3 regions of the Metabacillus dongyingensis genome follow, and region 3 is predicted to be linked to each of the others. Evidence: predicted binding sites of a transcription regulator. Region 3 holds the regulator's gene; each other region holds the start of a gene.

Region 1 (7,138 bases), 150 kb from region 3:
CGGCAGAAGTTTCTTTGGATTAATGACAGATATGGAAAATGAAGAAATTCAGCAAATGGTGCAGCTGCAAATAACAAGTCCCTATATGATATCAAAGGAATTGATTCCTTCCATGGTAAGCAGAAAATGCGGGAACATTGTTGTGATATCCTCTATTTGGGGAGAAATAGGCGCTTCTTGTGAAGTTCTTTACAGCATGGTTAAAGGCGGACAGAATACATTTGTAAAGGCACTGGCAAAAGAATTGGCCCCATCAGGCATCAGAGTTAATGCGATAGCGCCGGGAGCGGTTGCTACTGACATGCTTCAATCTTTTTCTGAGGAGGATCTGGCTGATCTTGAGGAGGAAATTCCATTAGGGCGAATTGGCAAGCCTGAAGAGATTGCGGACGCTGTTTTGTTTTTATCCTCAAATCATGCAAGCTATATAACAGGTCAAGTGCTTTCAGTAAACGGCGGCTGGCATACATAAATTTTTCTGCAGCTATCCGTATAAAACAGGTCATGCAAGACAAACTAACAGTGTATTCCACTTAATTAGGAGGGGTTATAATGTCTGTTTTAGAAAACTGGGATTCATGGAAAAATTTCCTCGGCGACCGTCTGCATCACGCTGAAGGAGATGGAATGAAAACAGAAGCTGTAACTGACTTAGCTTACGAAATCGGCGATTACTTAGCAAAACAGGTTGATCCAAAGAATGATCAGGAAAGAGTATTGGCTGATCTTTGGAGCGTGGCTTCTAAAGAAGAACAGCATGCCATTGCAAACATGATGGTTAAACTAGTGCAAAATAACGGTACAAGATAAAGAGGGGACGCAGGTCCTCTCTTTTTTATGAAAAAAAACGGAAATCAGTGATTAGGATCCCTCTGAAAGTTCCATTTTTCCAATGTCTGTTTTTATCTAATCGATGAGTCTCTCAAAAGAATGAAAAGGAGCCGTGCATTCTAGGTCCACATACCCCCTTTTATATTGTCAAGGAATTATTCTTTCCTCTTTCATCAAAATGCTTTATGATAAGGATATAGGTGTTATAGACCTGGTTTTGAAGGGGGTCCTTTTTTGGAGATGCAGGAATGGTATTTAGAGTATGAAATTCAAAAAAACCGTCCCGGACTGCTTGGCGATATTTCTTCGCTGCTCGGGATGCTTTCTATAAATATTGTCACTATTAACGGTGTGGATGACAGCCGCAGGGGACTGCTGCTTAAATGCTCGAATAATGAGCAAATCCAGCGTCTTGAATCGATTTTAAATACAATGGATCATATAAAAGTAACGAAATTGCGCAAGCCTAAATTAAGAGATACACTTGCTGTCCGGCACGGAAGATACATACAGCGTGATGCAGATGATAAAAAGACATTCCGGTTTGTAAGAGATGAGCTTGGATTGCTTGTGGACTTTTTGGCTGAATTATATAAGCAGGAAGGCCACAAGCTGATCGGCATAAGAGGCATGCCCCGCGTCGGCAAAACAGAATCAATTGTCGCTTCGAGTGTGTGTGCAAACAAAAGATGGCTTTTTGTGTCTTCCACTTTATTAAAACAGACAATCAGAAGCCAGCTTATTGCAGATGAGTACAGTGTTGATAATGTCTTCATTATTGATGGGATTGTTTCCACAAGAAGAGGCTCTGAAAAGCATTTACAGCTTGTGAGAGAAATAATGAGGCTGTCTGCTACAAAAGTTGTCGAGCATCCGGACATGTTTGTGCAAAATACGGAGTATACACTTGATGATTTTGACTATATAATTGAACTTCGAAACGATCCGGATGAAAAGATTACATATGAGGAAGCATCTGGACCTCAAATGTTTGATGAATCGAGTTTTTCCGGGTTTGATTTTTAGATATGGAAGGTGTTACGGTTGAGTGAACTAGGAAATCGACTAAAACAGGCGAGAGAAGAGCGGAAGTTAAGTCTTGACGATCTCCAGGCAATGACGAAAATTCAAAAGCGGTATCTGATCGGAATTGAAGAAGGCAATTACGGCATTATGCCGGGTAATTTTTATGTGCGGGCTTTTATTAAACAGTATGCAGAAACAGTAGGACTGGATCCTGATCGGATTTTCGAGGAGCATAAAAACGAAATACCGGTTGTTTATTCAGATGAAACTACTGAGCTTTCAAGGGTGAAAACACATAAAGAGCTTCCGAAGTCAGCATCAAAGGCTTTGGAAATATTGCCCAGGATCTTAATAATCGTATTGGTTTTACTAGTAGCGGTCGTAATCTGGATTTTTGTACAGAAGGACAAGCCGGACGGTGCAAAAAACACAGTAGACCAGACTAAGCAAATTTCAAGCGGCGAAAATGAATATGATTCCATTGAAAACGACGAAAATGCATCTGATTCTAAAGAGCCAAAAGAGAAAGATGCAGCTGATGAAAACGTCAAAGAAGAAAAGCAGGAAGCTGAAAAACCTGAAGAACAGGCTTCAGAAATCACATTCAAAGAAAAAACAGCCAGAAAAGCGGTATATGAGCTGAAAAAAGCAAAAGAATTTAAGCTTGAGGTCAGCTCTAAAGGGCAGACTTGGATTGAGATCCGAAATGCATCTGGAAAAAAATTCTTCAGCGGCATGCTGAAGAAGGACCAAACCGAGGTGCATGACTTTACAAATGAAACTGAAGCCTTTATTGTCATTGGAAATGCTTCAGCTGCTGAAGTGAAGGTAAATGGACAGCCTGTAGAATATCAGATTGATCCTAAAAAAACAGTAAGACAAGATATGCAGATTGTATATACTAAGGAGTAAAGTCATCTTCAAGATGGCTTTTCTTTCTTTTATATTTTCTGATACATACTTTTTACACTCTGGAGGAAAAAACATGAATTTACCGAATCGCATTACAATCTCAAGAATTCTATTAATCCCAGTATTCATGGTGATTATGCTTGCTCCTTTTGACTGGGGAACCATGTATATAGGGGACGCTTCTATTCCCGTCACGCATCTCGCCGGGGCAATATTATTCATTATAGCGTCTACTACTGACTGGATTGACGGCTATTATGCGCGAAAGCTGAATATGGTTACGAATTTAGGGAAATTTTTAGATCCGCTTGCAGATAAATTGCTTGTTTCTGCAGCCTTAATTATTTTAGTTGAGCTTGGACTTGCCCCATCCTGGATCGTAATTATCATCATCAGCCGTGAATTCGCTGTAACAGGTTTGCGTCTTGTGCTCGCCGGAGAAGGGGAAGTGGTTGCAGCAAACATGCTTGGAAAAATTAAAACATGGGCACAAATTATCGCCATTTCAGCCTTGCTTTTACACAACATTCCATTTGTTTTCATTTCATTCCCGTTTGCAGATATCGCATTATGGGTAGCATTATTCTTTACGGTTTATTCAGGATGGGACTATTTTGCAAAAAATAAAGCCGCATTACTGAATTCCAAGTAATTCTTCATTCAGAGGGGGAGTTCATATGACGTCAAAAACAGAAATTATTGCAGTAGGTTCTGAATTGCTTCTTGGGCAAATCGTTAACTCTAATGCCCAGTTTTTATCTCAGCAGCTGGCTGAAAATGGTCTTAATGTCTATTATCACACGGTTGTAGGTGATAATCCTTCAAGGCTTGAGCAGGCAGTAAAGATTGCCAAAGAGCGTTCGAACATTATCATTTTCACAGGCGGCCTTGGACCTACTAAAGATGATCTAACTAAAGAAACAATCGCAAATATTCTGGGCAAGAAGCTTGTGATTGATGAAGAAGCCCTTCGCAGCATTGAAGACTATTTTGTCAAAGTAAAAAGAAGCATGTCTGAAAATAATAAAAAACAAGCTCTGGTCATTGAGGATTCTCACGTCTTAAAAAATGAGCAGGGAATGGCGCCTGGAATGGCAATAGATGCGGATGAGCGAATTTATATGCTGCTTCCTGGCCCGCCAAGCGAAATGAAACCTATGTTTATGAAATTCGGGCTCCCATACTTTAGAGAGAAGCTTGGCCAGAATGACAAAATCATTTCGAGGGTTCTTCGATACTTTGGCATAGGCGAATCGCAGCTTGAGACAGATATTCAGGATTTGATCGATGCGCAAACCAATCCAACGATTGCACCTCTTGCGGGTGACGGGGAAGTAACGCTCAGATTGACTGCGCGCCATCAAAATGAATCTGAAGCTGTCCGCCTGATTAATGAAATGGAGAAGACAATAAACAGCAGAGTGGGGACTTTTTTCTACGGTTATGACCAGACAACTCTCGCTGATGAATTACTCAGACATCTCAGACAAAGAGACATGACAATTTCAGCTGCAGAGAGTTTAACCGGAGGCCTTTTTTCAGATCAGCTGACAGCAGTTAAAGGAACATCTGATGTTTTTAAAGGTACAATTGTCTGCTACACTAATGAAGTAAAGCAATCCATATTAAACGTATCTGAAGAAACACTTGATCAGCATGGGGCTGTCAGTGAACAATGTGCCAAAGAAATGGCTGAACAAATCAGGAAGCTTGCAAATAGTGATATCGGAATCAGCTTTACCGGCATCGCAGGGGAAGATCCTGTTGAAGGGAAAAAACCTGGAACCGTCTATATCGGGCTGGCATTTAAAGATCAGCCGGTAAGAACCGTTCTCCTTCATCTTGCAGGCAGCCGCAACGGCATTCGCAGACGTACAGTGAAATACGGCTGTTACTTGATTATTAAAGCATTAATGGAAAATACAGCAGAATAAGCTGTATTTTTCTTTTTTACTAGATCATCCGCGTTTCTAAAATCAGGAAAAAAGGTAATTTAGTATTTTAGCTGATTAAGAGGCATAAATTTCTTATTTTCATAAAGAGAAAAGAGAATTTTCAGTCTGTTATTACGTTTGAAAAAACCGAATAAATGTTCGTTTTTTACTTGTCAAACGTTCGAATAAAAGGTATATTATTAATAGGTTGATAACTAAAGGAGGAAACTCAGTGAGCGATCGTCAAGCTGCCTTAGATATGGCACTGAAACAAATAGAAAAGCAATTTGGTAAAGGTTCAATTATGAAACTCGGTGAACAGACTGACCGGAAGATCTCTACATCTCCAAGCGGTTCACTTGCACTTGATACAGCACTTGGTGTTGGCGGATATCCGCGTGGAAGAATTATAGAAATATATGGACCTGAGAGCTCAGGTAAAACGACAGTTGCCCTTCATGCGATAGCAGAAGTACAGCAAAAGGGAGGACAGGCTGCGTTTATAGATGCAGAACATGCCCTTGACCCTGTATATGCTCAAAAGCTTGGTGTAAATATAGATGAACTTCTTCTCTCACAGCCGGATACAGGAGAGCAGGCGCTTGAAATTGCTGAAGCGCTGGTTCGAAGCGGAGCGGTAGATATTCTAGTCATTGACTCGGTAGCAGCTTTAGTTCCAAAAGCTGAAATTGAAGGTGAAATGGGAGATGCTCACGTAGGCTTGCAGGCTCGTCTTATGTCTCAGGCATTGCGTAAATTATCCGGAGCAATCAGCAAATCAAAAACAATTGCTATTTTCATTAACCAGATCCGTGAAAAAGTAGGAGTTATGTTCGGTAATCCTGAAACAACTCCAGGCGGACGCGCTCTGAAGTTTTATTCTTCGGTGCGTTTAGAGGTTCGCCGTGCTGAAACGCTGAAACAGGGCAATGAGATGGTCGGCAATAAAACCAAAATCAAAGTTGTCAAAAACAAAGTTGCACCTCCTTTCCGTGTTGCAGAAGTTGACATTATGTACGGGGAAGGCATCTCTAAAGAAGGCGAAATCATTGATCTAGGAACAGATATTGATATTGTTCAAAAGAGCGGTTCATGGTATTCGTACAATGAGGAGCGTTTAGGACAGGGAAGAGAAAACGCAAAAATCTTCCTAAAGGAGAATCCTAGCATCCGCTTAGAGATTCAGGGGAAAATCCGCAGCCACTACGGCTTGGATGAAGTTGCAGTTGCTCCAGATGGACAAGAAGAATTAGATTTACTGGAAGATTAAAAAGAGGCGATTATCGCCTCTTTTTTGTATGTGAAAAGTAAAAATACACGATACAATGGAGAGACAATCCTGACTTTTCCTGTTCAAGAAATGTAAGGCAATGCCTGAAAATTCTCAATTGCTTTAGAAACGCCAGAATGACAGGCTTGACAAGAAAATTTCACACATTTACAATTAGGGTGTATTATTATTTTGTTAGAACTTTTAGCGAGGCACTATGAAAGCAAATGTTGATCTGTGCAGCAGGATTGCTGCAAGGTCTCCATGAAACCCTTAAGCTTTGTGCTGTATGTTGAAGAACGTTATGCAATATACATGCCGACACTTAAATCTAGCAAGAACCAAGTTCATAGCAAGAGGAGGTGAAATGATGGATCCCATTACAATGATCATCTCCATTTTGCTTGGCCTAATCGTCGGTGCAGTTGTTGGCTATTTTGTTCGTAAATCCATTGCAGAAGCGAAAATTGCCGGTGCGAAAGGAACTGCTGAGCAAATTCTTGAAGATGCGAAGCGTGATGCTGAAGCGACGAAGAAAGAAGCGTTGCTTGAGGCAAAGGATGACATTCACAAGCTTCGGACAGAAGCAGAGCAAGAAATTCGTGAACGACGAAATGAGCTGCAAAAACAAGAAAATCGCTTATTACAAAAAGAAGAGAATCTTGATCGTAAGGATGAATCTTTAGACAAGCGCGAGAACATGCTTGAGAAAAAAGAAGATTCTCTAAATGAAAGACAACAGCATATTGAAGAGATGGAAAGCAAAGTGGACGAGATGGTGCGTAAACAGCAATCAGAGCTTGAGCGTATTTCCAGCTTGACTCGTGATGAGGCAAAACAGATCATTCTCGAAAAGGTTGAAAATGAGCTTTCGCATGATATCGCTGTAACTGTTAAAGAAAGCGAAAACCGTGCGAAAGAAGAAGCGGATAAACGAGCGAAAGAAATACTTTCCCTTGCAATCCAGCGTTGTGCAGCAGATCATGTAGCTGAAACAACGGTATCTGTCGTTAACCTTCCAAATGATGAAATGAAAGGCCGCATCATTGGACGTGAAGGGCGAAACATTAGAACGCTTGAAACATTAACTGGTATTGACCTCATTATTGATGATACTCCAGAAGCAGTTATTTTATCTGGATTTGACCCAATCCGCAGGGAAACA
Region 2 (7,138 bases), 1.0 Mb from region 3:
TCATATGCCGATTACGATTTTTCACGATGCCAGGCCAGAGCTAAACGGGCGAAGCCGCTTTTTTATTAAAACCACATACTCATTCCAGCAAGTAAAGTTGTGGCAATCATTACGGCAAGCATCAGATATATAACCACTTTTTGAAATCTTTTAGACATAATTTTCACTCCTATATAGGATTCTATTTATATTTTAACGTGAATAAATGGGCTGGACAAGGGATGAGATATGAACAAAATTGCACATTTTAGTCGAAGCAGCAGGAATTTTGACAGCAAATAAAGAAGTAAGTCATGTTCATAGGAGTTAAGCGTTTTCATCAAGAGGAGGGGAAAAGGTGATTAAAAAGGTAGATCACATAGGGGTAGCTGTTCGTTCGATTTCCGAGGTGCTTCCGTTTTATGAGGAAACTCTCGGTTTAGAGCTTCAAGGCATTGAGCATGTAGAAGAGCAAAAGGTGAAGGTCGCTTTTTTGAAAATAGGCGATACGAAAATTGAATTACTTGAGCCCGCTTCTGAGGACAGTGCTGTAGCCAAATTTATTGAAAAACGGGGAGAAGGCATACATCATTTGGCTCTGGGAGTGGATGATATAAAGAAAAGGATTGAAGAATTGAGGGTAAATGGAGTGAAAATGATTGATGAAACTCCAAGGAACGGTGCAGGCGGTGCTGCCATTGCCTTTTTGCATCCGAAATCTGCAAACGGAGTATTAGTGGAACTATGTGAAAAGAGAGAGGGTACAGTTCTATGAGCATTGATATTTTCGATAAAATAAATGAATTATATGATCGAAGACGTGAAGTGGAAATGGGCGGCGGAGATGAGCGCATTGAAAAACAGCATGAAAAAGGAAAGCTGACAGCAAGAGAGCGCATCGATCTTCTCATCGATAAAGGAACATTCGTTGAAATGAATCCATTCATAGAGCACCGGTGCAATGACTTTGGTCTGAGCGGGAAAAAAGGACCGGGTGACGGAGTCGTCACAGGCTACGGCAAAGTGCACGGACGGCCTGTCTATTTATTTTCACAGGACTTTACGGTTTTTGGAGGAGCCCTTGGAGAGATGCATGCCAAAAAAATTGCTGCGGTCATGGACCTGGCAGCCAAAAGCGGAACTCCGTTCATTGGCCTTAACGACTCCGGAGGTGCTAGAATTCAGGAAGGTGTGGTATCATTAGATGGATATGGGCAGATTTTTTACCGCAATACCATCTACTCGGGCGTAATACCGCAGATTTCGGTTATCCTTGGTCCGTGCGCAGGCGGTGCTGTATATTCTCCTGCGATTACAGACTTTGTCTTTATGGTCGAGAAAACAAGTCAAATGTTTATAACAGGTCCTAAAGTGATTGAAACGGTAACAGGCGAAAAAATCAGTTCCGAAGATTTAGGCGGAGCTAAAGTACATAACACGATCAGCGGAAATGCCCATTTTTCAGGTGAAACAGAAGAAGAGGTGCTTTCTCAAGTCCGGAAATTAATCACCTATTTGCCGCAGAATAATCAGGAGAAAGCGCCGATTTTGCCATTTGATGATGATGCGGATTATCGTCCGAACCTGACAGACTGCATCCCATTTGATGCTCTCAGGCCTTATGATGTCCGAGTGGTTATTCAAGAAGTGGCTGATGCCGATTCTTTTTATGAAGTGCAAAAGGACTTTGCCAAAAATATAGTTGTTGGTTTTGCGAGAATAAAAGGTGAGGTCGTTGGACTCGTCTGCAATCAGCCTAAATACATGGCCGGCGGACTTGATATTGATTCTTCAGATAAAGCTTCCCGCTTCATCCGGTTTTGTGATTCATTCCAGATTCCGATTATTACGTTTGAAGATGTTACAGGGTTTTTCCCTGGTATTAAGCAGGAACACGGGGGAATCATCAGACACGGAGCAAAGATTTTATATGCCTATTCAGAAGCAACCGTTCCTAAATTGACGGTTATTTTGCGAAAGGCCTACGGCGGAGCATACGTTGCACTGAACAGCAAATCTATCGGAGCGGATCTTGTTTTTGCATGGCCGAATGCCGAGATTGCCGTGATGGGTCCTCAGGGTGCTGCGAATATCATTTTCGCTAAAGAAATTGAAAACAGCGAAAATCCTGAAGAAACAAGAGCAAATAAAATCGAAGAATACAGAGAGAAGTTCGCAAATCCATATGTTGCTGCGAGTCAGGGTATGGTTGATGATGTCATTGATCCGCGGGATACAAGAATTAAATTGATTCAGGCACTTGAAATGCTCCGGACAAAGCAAGAGCAAAGACCTGCCAAAAAGCATGGGAACATTCCGCTTTAATACACTTTATGGAGGAATACATATGGTTAATCAAGAACGCTTAGTTAATGAGTTTCTGGAGCTTGTGCAAATTGATTCAGAAACGAAATTCGAAACAGAAATTGCAAAAGTGTTAAAAGAAAAGTTTTCATCACTTGGTGTTCATGTTGTTGAAGATGATACAACGGGTGTTACCGGGCACGGTGCTGGAAATTTAATTTGTACTCTGGAAGCTGTAAAAGACGGAGTAGATCCGATTTATTTTACTTCACATATGGACACTGTTGTTCCTGGAAAAGGCATTAAGCCCTCTATTAAAGATGATTACATCGTAACAGACGGTACGACGATTTTAGGTGCTGATGATAAAACAGGTTTATCCGCGATGCTTGAAGCCGTTCGTGTATTGAAGGAAAATAATATTTCTCATGGAAAAATCGAATTTATTATTACTGCCGGTGAAGAATCAGGCCTTGTAGGAGCGAAAGCCATTGATGGATCTCAGATCACGGCAAAATTCGGATATGCATTAGACAGTGATGGAAAAGTCGGGACAATTATTGTTGCAGCTCCAACACAAGCTAAAGTAAAAGCAACCATTTTTGGCAAGACGGCTCATGCTGGTGTCGCCCCTGAAAAAGGCGTATCTGCGATCACGATTGCTGCAAAAGCAATTGCTAAAATGCCTTTAGGCAGAATTGATCAAGAAACTACAGCTAATATTGGCCGTTTTGAAGGAGGCACGCAAACAAACATTGTTTGCGATCAAGTGAATATCTTGGCTGAAGCGAGATCTTTGGTTTCTGAAAAAATGGAAGCTCAAGTGGCGAAAATGAAAGAAGCTTTTGAGAGCGTTGCTGCTGAAATGGGCGGACGTGCTGAAGTGGATATTGAAGTAATGTACCCAGGCTTTAAATTTGGCGAGGGAGATCATGTTGTAGAGGTCGCTAAAAAAGCGGCAGCAGCAATCGGCCGGACAAGCGAGCTTCAAACAAGCGGCGGAGGCAGCGATGCCAATGTTATTGCCGGGTTTGACATTCCAACTGTGAATTTGGCAGTCGGGTATGAAGATATCCATACAACCAATGAAAAGATGCCGATAGAAGAGCTTGTGAAAACAGCTGAGCTTGTTGTCGCAATCATTGAGGAAGTAGCTAAAGGCGAATAATCCAAAAAGAATGGCAGGCGCAGCGATTGCTCCTGCTGTTTCTTATTTCAGAAAATAGAGGTGTTCAGCATGAAAAAGAGAGAAAAAGCAACTTTTGCCGGAGGATGCTTCTGGTGTATGGTGAAGCCGTTTGACGAGCAGCCTGGGATCATTGAGGTTGTTTCTGGCTATACAGGAGGAACCTTAGAAAATCCTTCTTATGAACAAATTAAAACAGGTGAAACAGGCCACCTGGAAGCTGTGGAAATTACATTTGAACCTGAAGTATTTTCATATGAAAGACTGCTCGAGTTATATTGGCCGCAAATTGATCCGACAGATGATGGCGGTCAGTTCTTTGACCGGGGCAGCCAGTACCGCACAGCCATTTTTTATCATACAGAAGAGCAAAAGCTAAGAGCAAAGCAGTCAAAAGCTGCGATTGAAGAGAGCGGGCGCTTTAAAAAGCCGATTGTAACTGAAATCCTGCCGGCAGCTCCTTTTTACCATGCAGAGGAATATCATCAAAAGTTTTATGCAAAAAATCCGGAGAAATATAAGCAAGAAAGAGAAGAATCCGGAAGAGAAGAATTTATAAAGAAAAATTGGAAGAAGTAAAAACAAAGCTCACTGCCTTATAACAAGACAGCGAGCTTTTTTGAAGTTTTTCATAACGTATTTTCGCTTTGTGCCGATAATAGTTTGTCAAAGTGTGCAGCAGGGTACCTTCCTTTCCACGGCCGCCTTTCTTGTTTAAGAGCAGATTAGGGTACTGATTCTTGCCTTCATCATAGGTCCCTTTCAGATTTAAAGGACAGTCGGAAAAAATGAACAGTGCCGCCATTTACCTGATGGGGCTTTTTTGGATTATATGATAAAATGGAAAGAGAACGATTGTTTGGAAAGAAGATGAATAAGATGAAAGAGCTAAGTGGACCAAGAGTAATTTTACATGTGGACATGAACAGCTTTTATGCATCTGTTGAAATGGCTTTTGAACCCGAACTTAGAGGAAAGCCGCTTGCAATTGCAGGAAACGTTGAAGAACGAAAAGGAATTGTGGTTACTTGCAGTTATGAAGCGAGGGCTAAGGGAGTGAAAACGACCATGCCGCTTTGGCAGGCGAAACGGCATTGTCCTGAACTAATTGTCCGAAAACCAAACTTTGACCGTTACAGAAAAGCCTCTAAAGCCATGTTCGGCCTTTTACGGGAGTTTACACATCTGGTAGAGCCCGTTTCAATTGATGAAGGATATATGGATTTAACGGAGTTTTTAAAGGAGGGCAACCCTCTTCAAATCGCTAAGACCATTCAGGACAGGCTGATGGAAGAGCTTTTGCTGCCGGCAAGCATTGGTGTAGCACCTAATAAATTTCTCGCCAAAATGGCATCCAACATGAAAAAACCCCTCGGCATCACTGTACTCAGAAAGCGGGAGCTGGCTAAGACCCTTTGGCCCCTTCCTGTAAGTGAAATGCATGGGGTTGGAGAAAAAACGGCCGAGAAATTAAAAACAATTGGTATTCAGACGATAAAAGACCTTGCAGGTGCTGATGCGATCGGATTAAAGCAGCTTCTCGGAATCAACGGCGAGCGCCTGAAAAAAAGAGCAAATGGAATAGATGAAAGAGAGGTAAACCCTGACTCCATCTATGATTTTAAAAGCATTGGAAACTCAACTACTTTATCAAAAGATACGACAGAGGCAAAAATCCTGTATGAAACTCTGAACCGTCTGTCACATTCAGTAAGCAGCAGAATGAAACGAAAGGATGTTCTCGGCACGAAAATCTTTACGACGATTCGTTATTCTGACCGAAGCACATATACTCGAAGTAAGAAACTGAATAACCCAATTGTTGAGACAGAGGATATTCTTACACATGCTAAAGCGCTGTTTGATAAGCACTGGACGGGTGAACCAATCCGGCTGCTTGGCGTAACATGCCAGGATCTCGTTCCGAAAGAAGATGCTTATAAGCAGCTGGATCTTTTTTCTTTTCAGGAGGACGCAAAAAAAGAACCTCTTTACAAAACGATTGAAGATATTAATAGAAAATATGGCGGCAGCATGGTGAAACGCGGGATGAAAGTGGACAAATCAGAAGATGATAAAACAAGCGGCACAAGTTTTAATAAAGATTTTTTAAGGGAATAATTAAGGCGCTTTACTTGATAAAAGCAAGGCTCCTGTGTTATTTTTACATGAAGAATCCATGTAACTGTATACATGAGCTCTGTATATAAAAAATAGATTGAGAAGGGAAGTAACATAATGTCAAAACAGCAAATTGGCGTCATCGGTTTGGCCGTCATGGGCAAAAACCTCGCTCTTAATATAGAAAGCCGCGGATATTCCGTATCGGTTTATAATCGTTCTTCTGATAAAACAGAGGAGATGCTGAAAGAAAACAGCGGTAAAAATCTGGTTGGTACATACAGCATTGAAGAATTTGTTCAGTCACTTGAAACTCCCCGCAAAATTTTACTGATGGTCAAAGCGGGCTTTGCAACAGATGCTACAATTGAACAATTGCTTCCTCATTTAGATAAAGGGGATATTTTAATTGACGGCGGAAACACGCTGTATACTGACACACAGCGCCGCAACAAGGACCTTGCCGAGAGCGGCATACATTTTATCGGCACTGGGGTATCCGGCGGTGAAGAAGGGGCACTTAAAGGGCCATCAATTATGCCTGGCGGCCAAAAAGAAGCATTCGATCTAGTAAAGCCTATTTTCGAAGCGATTTCTGCAAAAGTTGATGGTGATCCATGTACTACATACATCGGTCCTGATGGTGCAGGCCATTATGTGAAAATGGTCCATAATGGAATTGAATACGGCGACATGCAGCTGATTTCAGAAGCTTATTTTATTTTGAAAAATGTTCTTGGTCTATCTGCAGAGGAATTGCATGAAGTATTTGCGGACTGGAATCAAGGCGAGCTTGACAGCTATTTAATTGAAATCACAGCAGACATCTTCACTAAAACGGATGAAGAAACAGGAAAGCCGCTTGTTGACGTCATTTTAGATACTGCTGGCCAAAAAGGCACTGGAAAGTGGACAAGCAAAAGCGCCCTTGATTTAGGTGTTCCTCTGCCGATTATTACAGAGTCTGTTTTTGCACGATTCATTTCTGCCATGAAGGATGAGCGCGTGAAAGCAAGCAAAATCTTATCAGGACCTGCTGTTTCTCCTTTTGAAGGCGATAAGTCAGAACTGATTGAAGTTGTGCGCAAAGCTCTTTATATGAGTAAAATCTGTTCTTATGCTCAAGGCTTCGCTCAAATGAGAGCAGCTTCAGATGAATACAAGTGGGATCTTCAGTACGGCGATATCGCCATGATTTTTAGAGGCGGCTGCATCATTCGCGCTGCATTCCTGCAAAAAATCAAAGATGCATATGACCGTGATGCAAACCTTGCAAATCTGCTGCTTGATCCATACTTTAAAGAAATTGCAGAAAGCTACCAGGGAGCTCTTCGCAAAGTCTTAACGGTTGCGATTGAACAGGGAGTACCGGTGCCTAGCTTCTCAGCTGCGTTATCATACTATGACAGCTACCGGACAGAAACGCTTCCTGCCAACCTTATTCAGGCACAGCGCGACTATTTTGGAGCTCATACGTATCAGCGTACGGATAAAGAAGGTATCTTCCATACGGAATGGATGTCAAAATAAAAAAGAAAACACGGTGCC
Region 3 (7,138 bases):
GAGGAGCTGCCATTTCAATCGCAAGACGTTTTTTAACAGTCTTAGGAAGAACGGATTCACGGTACTCTTTTGATTGACTTTCAAATCGGTTCCATGATGGCATGCTGACAACAGCAACATCTATACCTTCTTTAAGCAGGGCATCCTGAGCTTCAACCGCAAGGCCAACTTCAGATCCTGTAGCTAATAACAAAGCATCTGCTGTTTCTTTTTTGCTTGCTGAGATCGTGTAAGCTCCCTTAGAAACGCCCTCATAAGCTGTTTCAGAAGTACCTTTAATTGTTTTTAAGTTTTGTCTAGTCAGGACAAGTGCAGTTGGTGACGTTTCTGACTCTATGGCAATGCGCCATGCTGCAGCAGTCTCATTGCCATCTGCCGGGCGGATTACGGATAAATTAGGCATTGCACGAAGCGATGGAAGCTGTTCAATCGGCTCATGGGTTGGTCCATCTTCCCCAACAGCAATGCTGTCATGTGTAAATACATACGTTACAGGAAGTCCCATAAGTGCAGCTAAACGGATTGCCGGACGAAGGTAATCAGAGAATACAAAGAATGTTCCTCCATATACTCTCAAGCCGCCATGCAAAGCCATACCATTTAATGCAGCACCCATTGCGAATTCACGTACCCCAAACCAAATATTGCGGCCGCTGTAATCCTCTGCTGTGAAATCAGCAGCTCCTTTAATGGATGTATTGTTAGAACCCGCTAAATCAGCTGATCCTCCAAAGATATAAGGAATATTTTTTGCCAGTGCATTTAATACCTCACCTGAGGATGCACGTGATGCAAGTGCTTTTCCCTCTTCATACACAGGCACTGCCTCGTCCCAGTTTTCAAGCAATTCGCCACTGATTCCTGCGTTCAGCTGTTTTGCAAGCTCTGGGTATTCTTTTTTATAACTTTCGAAAAGATCATTCCATGCCTGCTCTTTCTTATTTCCGAATTGTTCAGCAGATTCCTTGAAATGAGCATAAACTTCTTCTGGAACATAAAAGTCTTCTTCAAATGTCCAAGCATAAGCTTCTTTTGTTAATTTAATTTCGTCAATCCCAAGCGGCTTGCCATGTACGTCAGACTTTCCGGACATATTTGGAGAGCCATAGCCGATTGTTGTTTTCACTTCAATTAACGTTGGACGAGTTTCATCTTTTTTAGCGGCTTCGATTGCTTTAGAAATCTCTTCTATATTATTGCCGTCTTCAACACGGATGACCTGCCATCCGATAGATTTGAATCGATCTTCAACATTTTCAGAGAATGATCGATCTAAGTCGCCATCAAGAGAAATATCATTTGAATCATATAAAACGACTAATTTGCCAAGCTTCAGGTGACCTGCAAGAGAAGCTGCTTCAGAAGAGATACCCTCCATTAAGTCGCCATCTCCGCAAATAGCGTATGTGTAATGATCTACTACAGGATATGATTCTTTATTGTATGTATGTGCAAGATGGCGCTCTGCCATGGCCATTCCAACAGCCATGCCGATTCCCTGGCCTAATGGACCTGTAGTTGCATCTACACCAGCTGTGTGATGGAATTCAGGGTGACCTGGAGTTTTGCTTCCCCACTGTCTGAAAGATTTAAGATCTTCCATAGATAGATCATAGCCTGACAAATGAAGCAGACTATACAGCAGCATAGATCCATGGCCAGCTGATAATACAAAACGATCACGGTTAAACCATTCAGGGTTTTTAGGATTATGATTCATAAATTGTGTCCAAAGCGAGTAAGCCATTGGAGCTGCCCCCATAGGCATTCCAGGATGTCCTGAATTTGCTTTCTCGATTGCATCGATCGATAATGTTCGAATCGTAGCAATAGATAAGTCTTGAATTGAATGTGACATAATTTGATCATCCTTTCATAAATAACATTCTACTTTCTTATCATAGCGGTACACACTTTAGGATACAACCATTAATAATGAAATGTAATAGTGCATTAAGATGTGTAAGAAACTATTCTAATGTATTATGTGCAAATTGAAAAGGAATACATCACAAATTGACGTATTCCTTTTATTAATGAAGGTTTCGCTTCTTCTCATCTTTTAGTTTTTGAGGTGTTACATCCGTACCGTTTGGGTCGAGGATCGTAACGCCTTTTAATGTATTTTTCATGGAACCGCGAAACACCTGCAGGTATTCCTGTCTCAGGCTTTGCTGTTCTTTTAGTTCTTCAGGTGACAAAGCGCTTGATTTAGCCTTTTTTGAAAGTTCATTGATTCTAGCCATTTTTTCTTTTGAAAGCATAATGGTAACTCCTTTTTGTAGATAGATTCACTATGCTATCGTACTAAAAATGACTGTAAAAGACAACTTATTGGTCTCCTGATTGTTTCATATATTCCTGATATCTTCTATGTACTGTTGCCTTTGAAACATCATGGCCAAAGCCTCTCAAAGTAGCAGCAATTTCTGCAAATGTCAGTTTGTTTTGTTTTAAGCGGACAATTTCTGAAACAGGAAGCTCTTTTTTATCCTTCCCGGGGCTCCCATGAATATTAGACAGGTTATTTTGAGGTTTAAACCCGTTTTGGACCGCACGCTGCATGCCTCTTTTGATTTTCAGATTATGAATCTTTCTCTGATATTCTTCAACAATGCTGACGATTTCAAGCACCATAGAATCAGCTTCTGAGAGCAGAAGCCTGCCGTTATGTGTAACGGAATAAAGTGTTATTCCCTCTTTTAGAAGAAAATGAATGAGTGCAATTCTGGCGTTTCCCCTCCCAAGCCTTGTTTCATCCTGGATCAGGATTGCATCCACCTGCTGATTTTTGATGCAGTCAAACAGTTCAAATATCCCGTCCCTCTCTATATCATAGCCGCTGGCCTGCTCTTCAATCACTTTTACAATATTCATGCTGTGCTGCTCAGAAAGATTTATGAGCTCTTCCTTCTGTCTTAAAAGAGATGTTTCCTGTTCTTCTTTCACTGTGCTGACTCTGCAATAGATGATGGCGTTCAGTGTTCTCACTTCCCTATTTCTTGCTTGCTATTTGATTGACCTCATAAAAGGCTGTCTTCTCAATGGGTATAAAGACTTGTTCACCAGGTTTAATTACTGCAGTCTCCATACCGTTTTTTTCCTGTACCCACTCGACAAAATCTGACTTAGAAAGATTATGATGTTCTTTAAATTTGTCAGCAATACTCCAGATGCTGTCCCCTTCAGTAACTTCTATATTTACGTAGTGATCCATTCTGTCTTTTTCACCAGTATAAGATAAAGCAAAGACAGCAACAATAACGACGATAAAAAATGAGAGTAAATAAGAAAAAGATTCTTTCAACATAATCCCCACCTCGAAATAGAATGTTTGTTCGCACTTTTGATATTTTTAGTATAATGCGAACAAACGTTTCTGTCAACGGATTTTTTCGAACTTATGTTTGTATGCACAGGAAAAACATGCTATAATCAACATAAATTACAGGACGCGAGGTGCATAAGATGACAAAATTATCAAAAAGACAGCAGGATATCTTAAACTTCATCAAATTAGAAGTTCAGAAAAAAGGTTATCCGCCTTCTGTTCGCGAAATTGGCGAAGCTGTCGGCCTTGCTTCTAGTTCAACTGTCCACGGCCACCTGGCCAGGCTAGAGAGCAAGGGACTAATCAGACGCGATCCAACTAAGCCCAGAGCCATTGAAATTTTAGAAGAAGAGACTTCACATATTCCAAGATCAAATGTTATAAATGTTCCGATTATCGGTAAGGTTACAGCGGGTTCCCCTATAACAGCCATCGAAAATGTTGAGGAATATTTTCCGCTTCCTGATACGTTTGCAGCAGCAGATGATCAAGTATTCATGCTCGAGATTATGGGAGACAGTATGATAGAAGCTGGAATTCTGGACGGGGATATGGTAATTGTTAAACAGCAAAAAACAGCAAATAACGGAGATATCGTAGTTGCCATGACAGAAGATGATGAAGCAACAGTAAAACGTTTCTTTAAAGAAAAAGACTTCATTCGCCTTCAGCCTGAAAATTCAACCATGGATCCTATTATTCTGCGAAATGTTTCAATTTTAGGGAAAGTCATTGGGGTTTACCGGAATATTCATTAAAAATCTTTGCTGCTCAGCAAAGATTTTTATTTTGGCGTTTTATGCTCTTTAACAAGGGGAATATATAATAATTGATAAAATTTAGAAGAGGTAACCTATGAATTCCAATATTATTCATGATGAAATAACCATACTGCGAACGAATTGCCAATTCATTTTTCCCTTTTCATGGGCTCAGGACTGCACTAAGGAGTTAATTGAGGAGCTGTTAGCCAACGGGTTTGAATTTTTTTCAATTGAGAATGTTAAACAGCAAAATAAATATTACGGGGAGAGCATTGATATCCCGCATAAACGTTTGAATCATTATTTTATGCCGTACATAGAACAAATCTTATTCCCTGACAAATATAAAGAAAAAGCGATAAACCGTTACTCAAAGCCTTTAAATTTGAAATGCAGACTTGATACTGCACACAATTCATTTTCTTTGAAGGTTCATTCAATTGATATCTACCTTTGTCCTTTCTCTATCGGAATGGTAACGATTCGAACAGACCCTTACAATAACAATGAAGATTTCTCTTTAAGTGATGCACTGGATTTTATGGATCATTTTCGCGTTCTCGAGCCCTCAATTACAGAAGAAAAAGGTACTGTTCTCTATTGTGGTGAAAAACGTTTTGACAAGACTCAGGATTTTATCTTCCAGGACCTTTGTCCATTCATCGTCCCCTTCATAGAAAAAAGCGAGAATGATCAATCAACTTATCTGGGCAGCCTTCCTTATTTTATTGATGAAAGAATGTTCGTATCCAGTTTTTTAATGGCTGCTCCTGATAATCAAATAACAAATAACGATTTATTCAGAATCGGACATATGAATGGATATAAAGAAAAAAAACAGCCATACATCTCTGCAACCAATCAAAAGTACATCGAAAAATACGTAAATGATCATGTTTATGACAGGTGGTCCCCGGATAGTTTTCATATTATCAGCGACCATACATTTACATGCATCAGCAGAGACAGCAAAAATGAAAAACTCATTGCTGAAGAAATGTATGGCCAGCTATATTACAATATGATTCTGCACTTATTTTATAAAATTGTCCTTTTAAAGCTTTCATACAGTTATTCACAGCTCTATATTGACCAAAAACAAGATAAAATGGACAAACTGATCAGATCGATTGCCAATTTTACCGCCAAATATATTTTTTCTGAAATCAGCAGCCGGACTGAGGGACAAGAGCTTTCTGTTTTGATGAAAGATCGCTTTAAAATTGAAACTCTTTACAAAGAGGTAATAAACACGATGGACAGTCTTTATCAAAATCAGGAAAAATTTGCAAGTAAACGTCATAATTCTCTATTGCTGATCTTAACGACTTATACTGTTATTTCCGGGATTTACGGAATGAATCTGGTGATTGAAGACTGGCGGGGGAAAATTGAGTGGAGCAAGCTTGCCGGTTATTCTGTTTTTGAATATATTTCGCTCGTTGTAGCTTTATCAGGTATTGCTGTAGGGAGTGTACTTGCCGGGATTGCAATCATAAGACTGCTTAAAGACTATTTTGATAAGGGAAAATCTGAAAACCTTGACTGAGTAAAGCCGATGCTTTTTTCTATATTAATTACACAAAAACCCCTCAACATCTGCTGAAGGGTTTTTGTGTAATTAATATTGATACATATACTGTTCTCTTTCCCAAGGGTGAACTTGAGTTCTGAACATATACTTTGTGTTTTTTAAGTTTAATTAGGTAATAAAACCTTATTATATCAATACTTTTGAAAAATTAGTGAGTTATTAATTATATTAAAGTTGATACTTTGGTGGTCAAAAAGTGGTCAATTTTGGGGTCAAAAAATTATTGATATTGTATTTAAACATTATATATCTTTTATACTTTATTGAATTGATATGGTCTCGCCTTCAATATCATCTATTTCCACATCGTTACTTTCAAGTTCCTCAAATTTACTCAATATGAATTCCAAATCTTCGTTTAAAACAATATATACCTCCGATTAAAAGCAGATCTTATTTAAAATAGATTATACCATCAAACATAAAAAACATTTTAAAAGTTACCAAATGGCGATTACACTTTGCTGCAATCGCCCCCGATTGTTGAATAACATTTGATTTACATTAAAACATTAGTAGTTTTTGATTAGCTTTCCATTTTTGCTGGATCAAAGCCAATTAAAGAGTGAGTATACTCCTATTATTGCAAAGAGAATTGTTAATATTATTATCGAAAAGCAACCAATAACAAATAATTTATCATACAATGAATCGTCAGGTTCTTCCTGCAGTTTTTCTTTCACTTTATCTTGTACAGGTGAAATTACCTGATCTAATTCCAGGTTTTTTAAAATTTCATTGTCACCTTTAAATTTTAAAGCTCTTGCTATAAGGAAAGGATCATTTCCCATAGTTTTTTCAAATTGAATACAAGCTTGGATCATTTCCGGTGTTTTATTCTTTTCTAAATACCAGTAGCGACCTGCCATTGATGGATATTTTAATGTGAAATAGATGTCCCCCAACTTTCTGCGGAGCTCTAACTCATTTGGGTAAGTTGAAATTAACCCGTGTAGTCTATCCCTTGCTTTGCCTAAATCATTTTTCTTAATGTCCTCTTCAATCTTCTTAATAGTCTTAACTGGTAATTTTTCTATGTAAAACACCTCATTTATCTTCTTAGGATAGTTGCTTCCTAAACTAAACTATCCTATTAGCTAATAGTCAAAGGGCAAACACTCTATGCTGCAATCGCCCCCGATTGTGGAATAAAGGACACGATCCACTATTTGTGAATTGCGCTCGATTGTTGAGATAAATAATACTATTTAAGGCTGTTGAAGCCGGCTTGTGCTTATTAAACTATAGCCTCCGTTAACAAGAAACCTGTTTTATTCTACAAGAATCGAAATTGCACTATACACTAATAACAAAGCCATAATTACATTAAACTGACTTCTATACTTTGATAAAAACGTTTGAAAAATTGAACCAAACACACTCCAACAGAAAGTACTCATAAAACCAACAAAAGCTAGAAATAATGAATAAAATAGTAAGCTGAAATTT

Evidence for each region. The regulator LexA, encoded in region 3, represses DNA repair genes until DNA is damaged. The targets are predictions, from matches to a motif close to CGAACATATGTTCG.
Region 1: the regulator LexA is predicted to act here: its motif matches at 4,852-4,865, upstream of recA (recombinase RecA).
Region 2: the regulator LexA is predicted to act here: its motif matches at 4,318-4,331, upstream of K8L98_RS17140 (DNA polymerase IV).

Annotation. Positions count from the first base shown of each region.
Region 1 covers NZ_CP082944.1:2,283,897-2,291,034, forward strand. Annotated here, with positions in the region: gene ymfI (elongation factor P 5-aminopentanone reductase) at 1-472, shown strand, start outside; gene K8L98_RS11310 (DUF3243 domain-containing protein) at 553-810, shown strand; gene K8L98_RS11315 (DUF3388 domain-containing protein) at 1,066-1,857, shown strand; gene K8L98_RS11320 (helix-turn-helix domain-containing protein) at 1,876-2,769, shown strand; gene pgsA (CDP-diacylglycerol--glycerol-3-phosphate 3-phosphatidyltransferase) at 2,843-3,421, shown strand; gene K8L98_RS11330 (competence/damage-inducible protein A) at 3,447-4,703, shown strand; gene recA (recombinase RecA) at 4,936-5,973, shown strand; gene rny (ribonuclease Y) at 6,344-7,138, shown strand, end outside.
Region 2 covers NZ_CP082944.1:3,465,227-3,472,364, reverse strand. Annotated here, with positions in the region: gene prli42 (stressosome-associated protein Prli42) at 66-158, opposite strand; gene mce (methylmalonyl-CoA epimerase) at 338-754, shown strand; gene K8L98_RS17155 (acyl-CoA carboxylase subunit beta) at 757-2,304, shown strand; gene K8L98_RS17150 (M20/M25/M40 family metallo-hydrolase) at 2,327-3,451, shown strand; gene msrA (peptide-methionine (S)-S-oxide reductase MsrA) at 3,521-4,048, shown strand; gene K8L98_RS17140 (DNA polymerase IV) at 4,349-5,590, shown strand; gene gndA (NADP-dependent phosphogluconate dehydrogenase) at 5,708-7,120, shown strand.
Region 3 covers NZ_CP082944.1:2,429,166-2,436,303, reverse strand. Annotated here, with positions in the region: gene tkt (transketolase) at 1-1,858, opposite strand, end outside; gene K8L98_RS12090 (DUF896 domain-containing protein) at 2,034-2,264, opposite strand; gene K8L98_RS12085 (YneB family resolvase-like protein) at 2,332-2,982, opposite strand; gene yneA (cell division suppressor protein YneA) at 2,996-3,310, opposite strand; gene lexA (transcriptional repressor LexA) at 3,469-4,089, shown strand; gene K8L98_RS12070 (magnesium transporter CorA family protein) at 4,187-5,644, shown strand; gene K8L98_RS12065 (DUF6584 family protein) at 6,238-6,726, opposite strand; gene K8L98_RS12060 (LysE family transporter) at 6,961-7,138, opposite strand, start outside.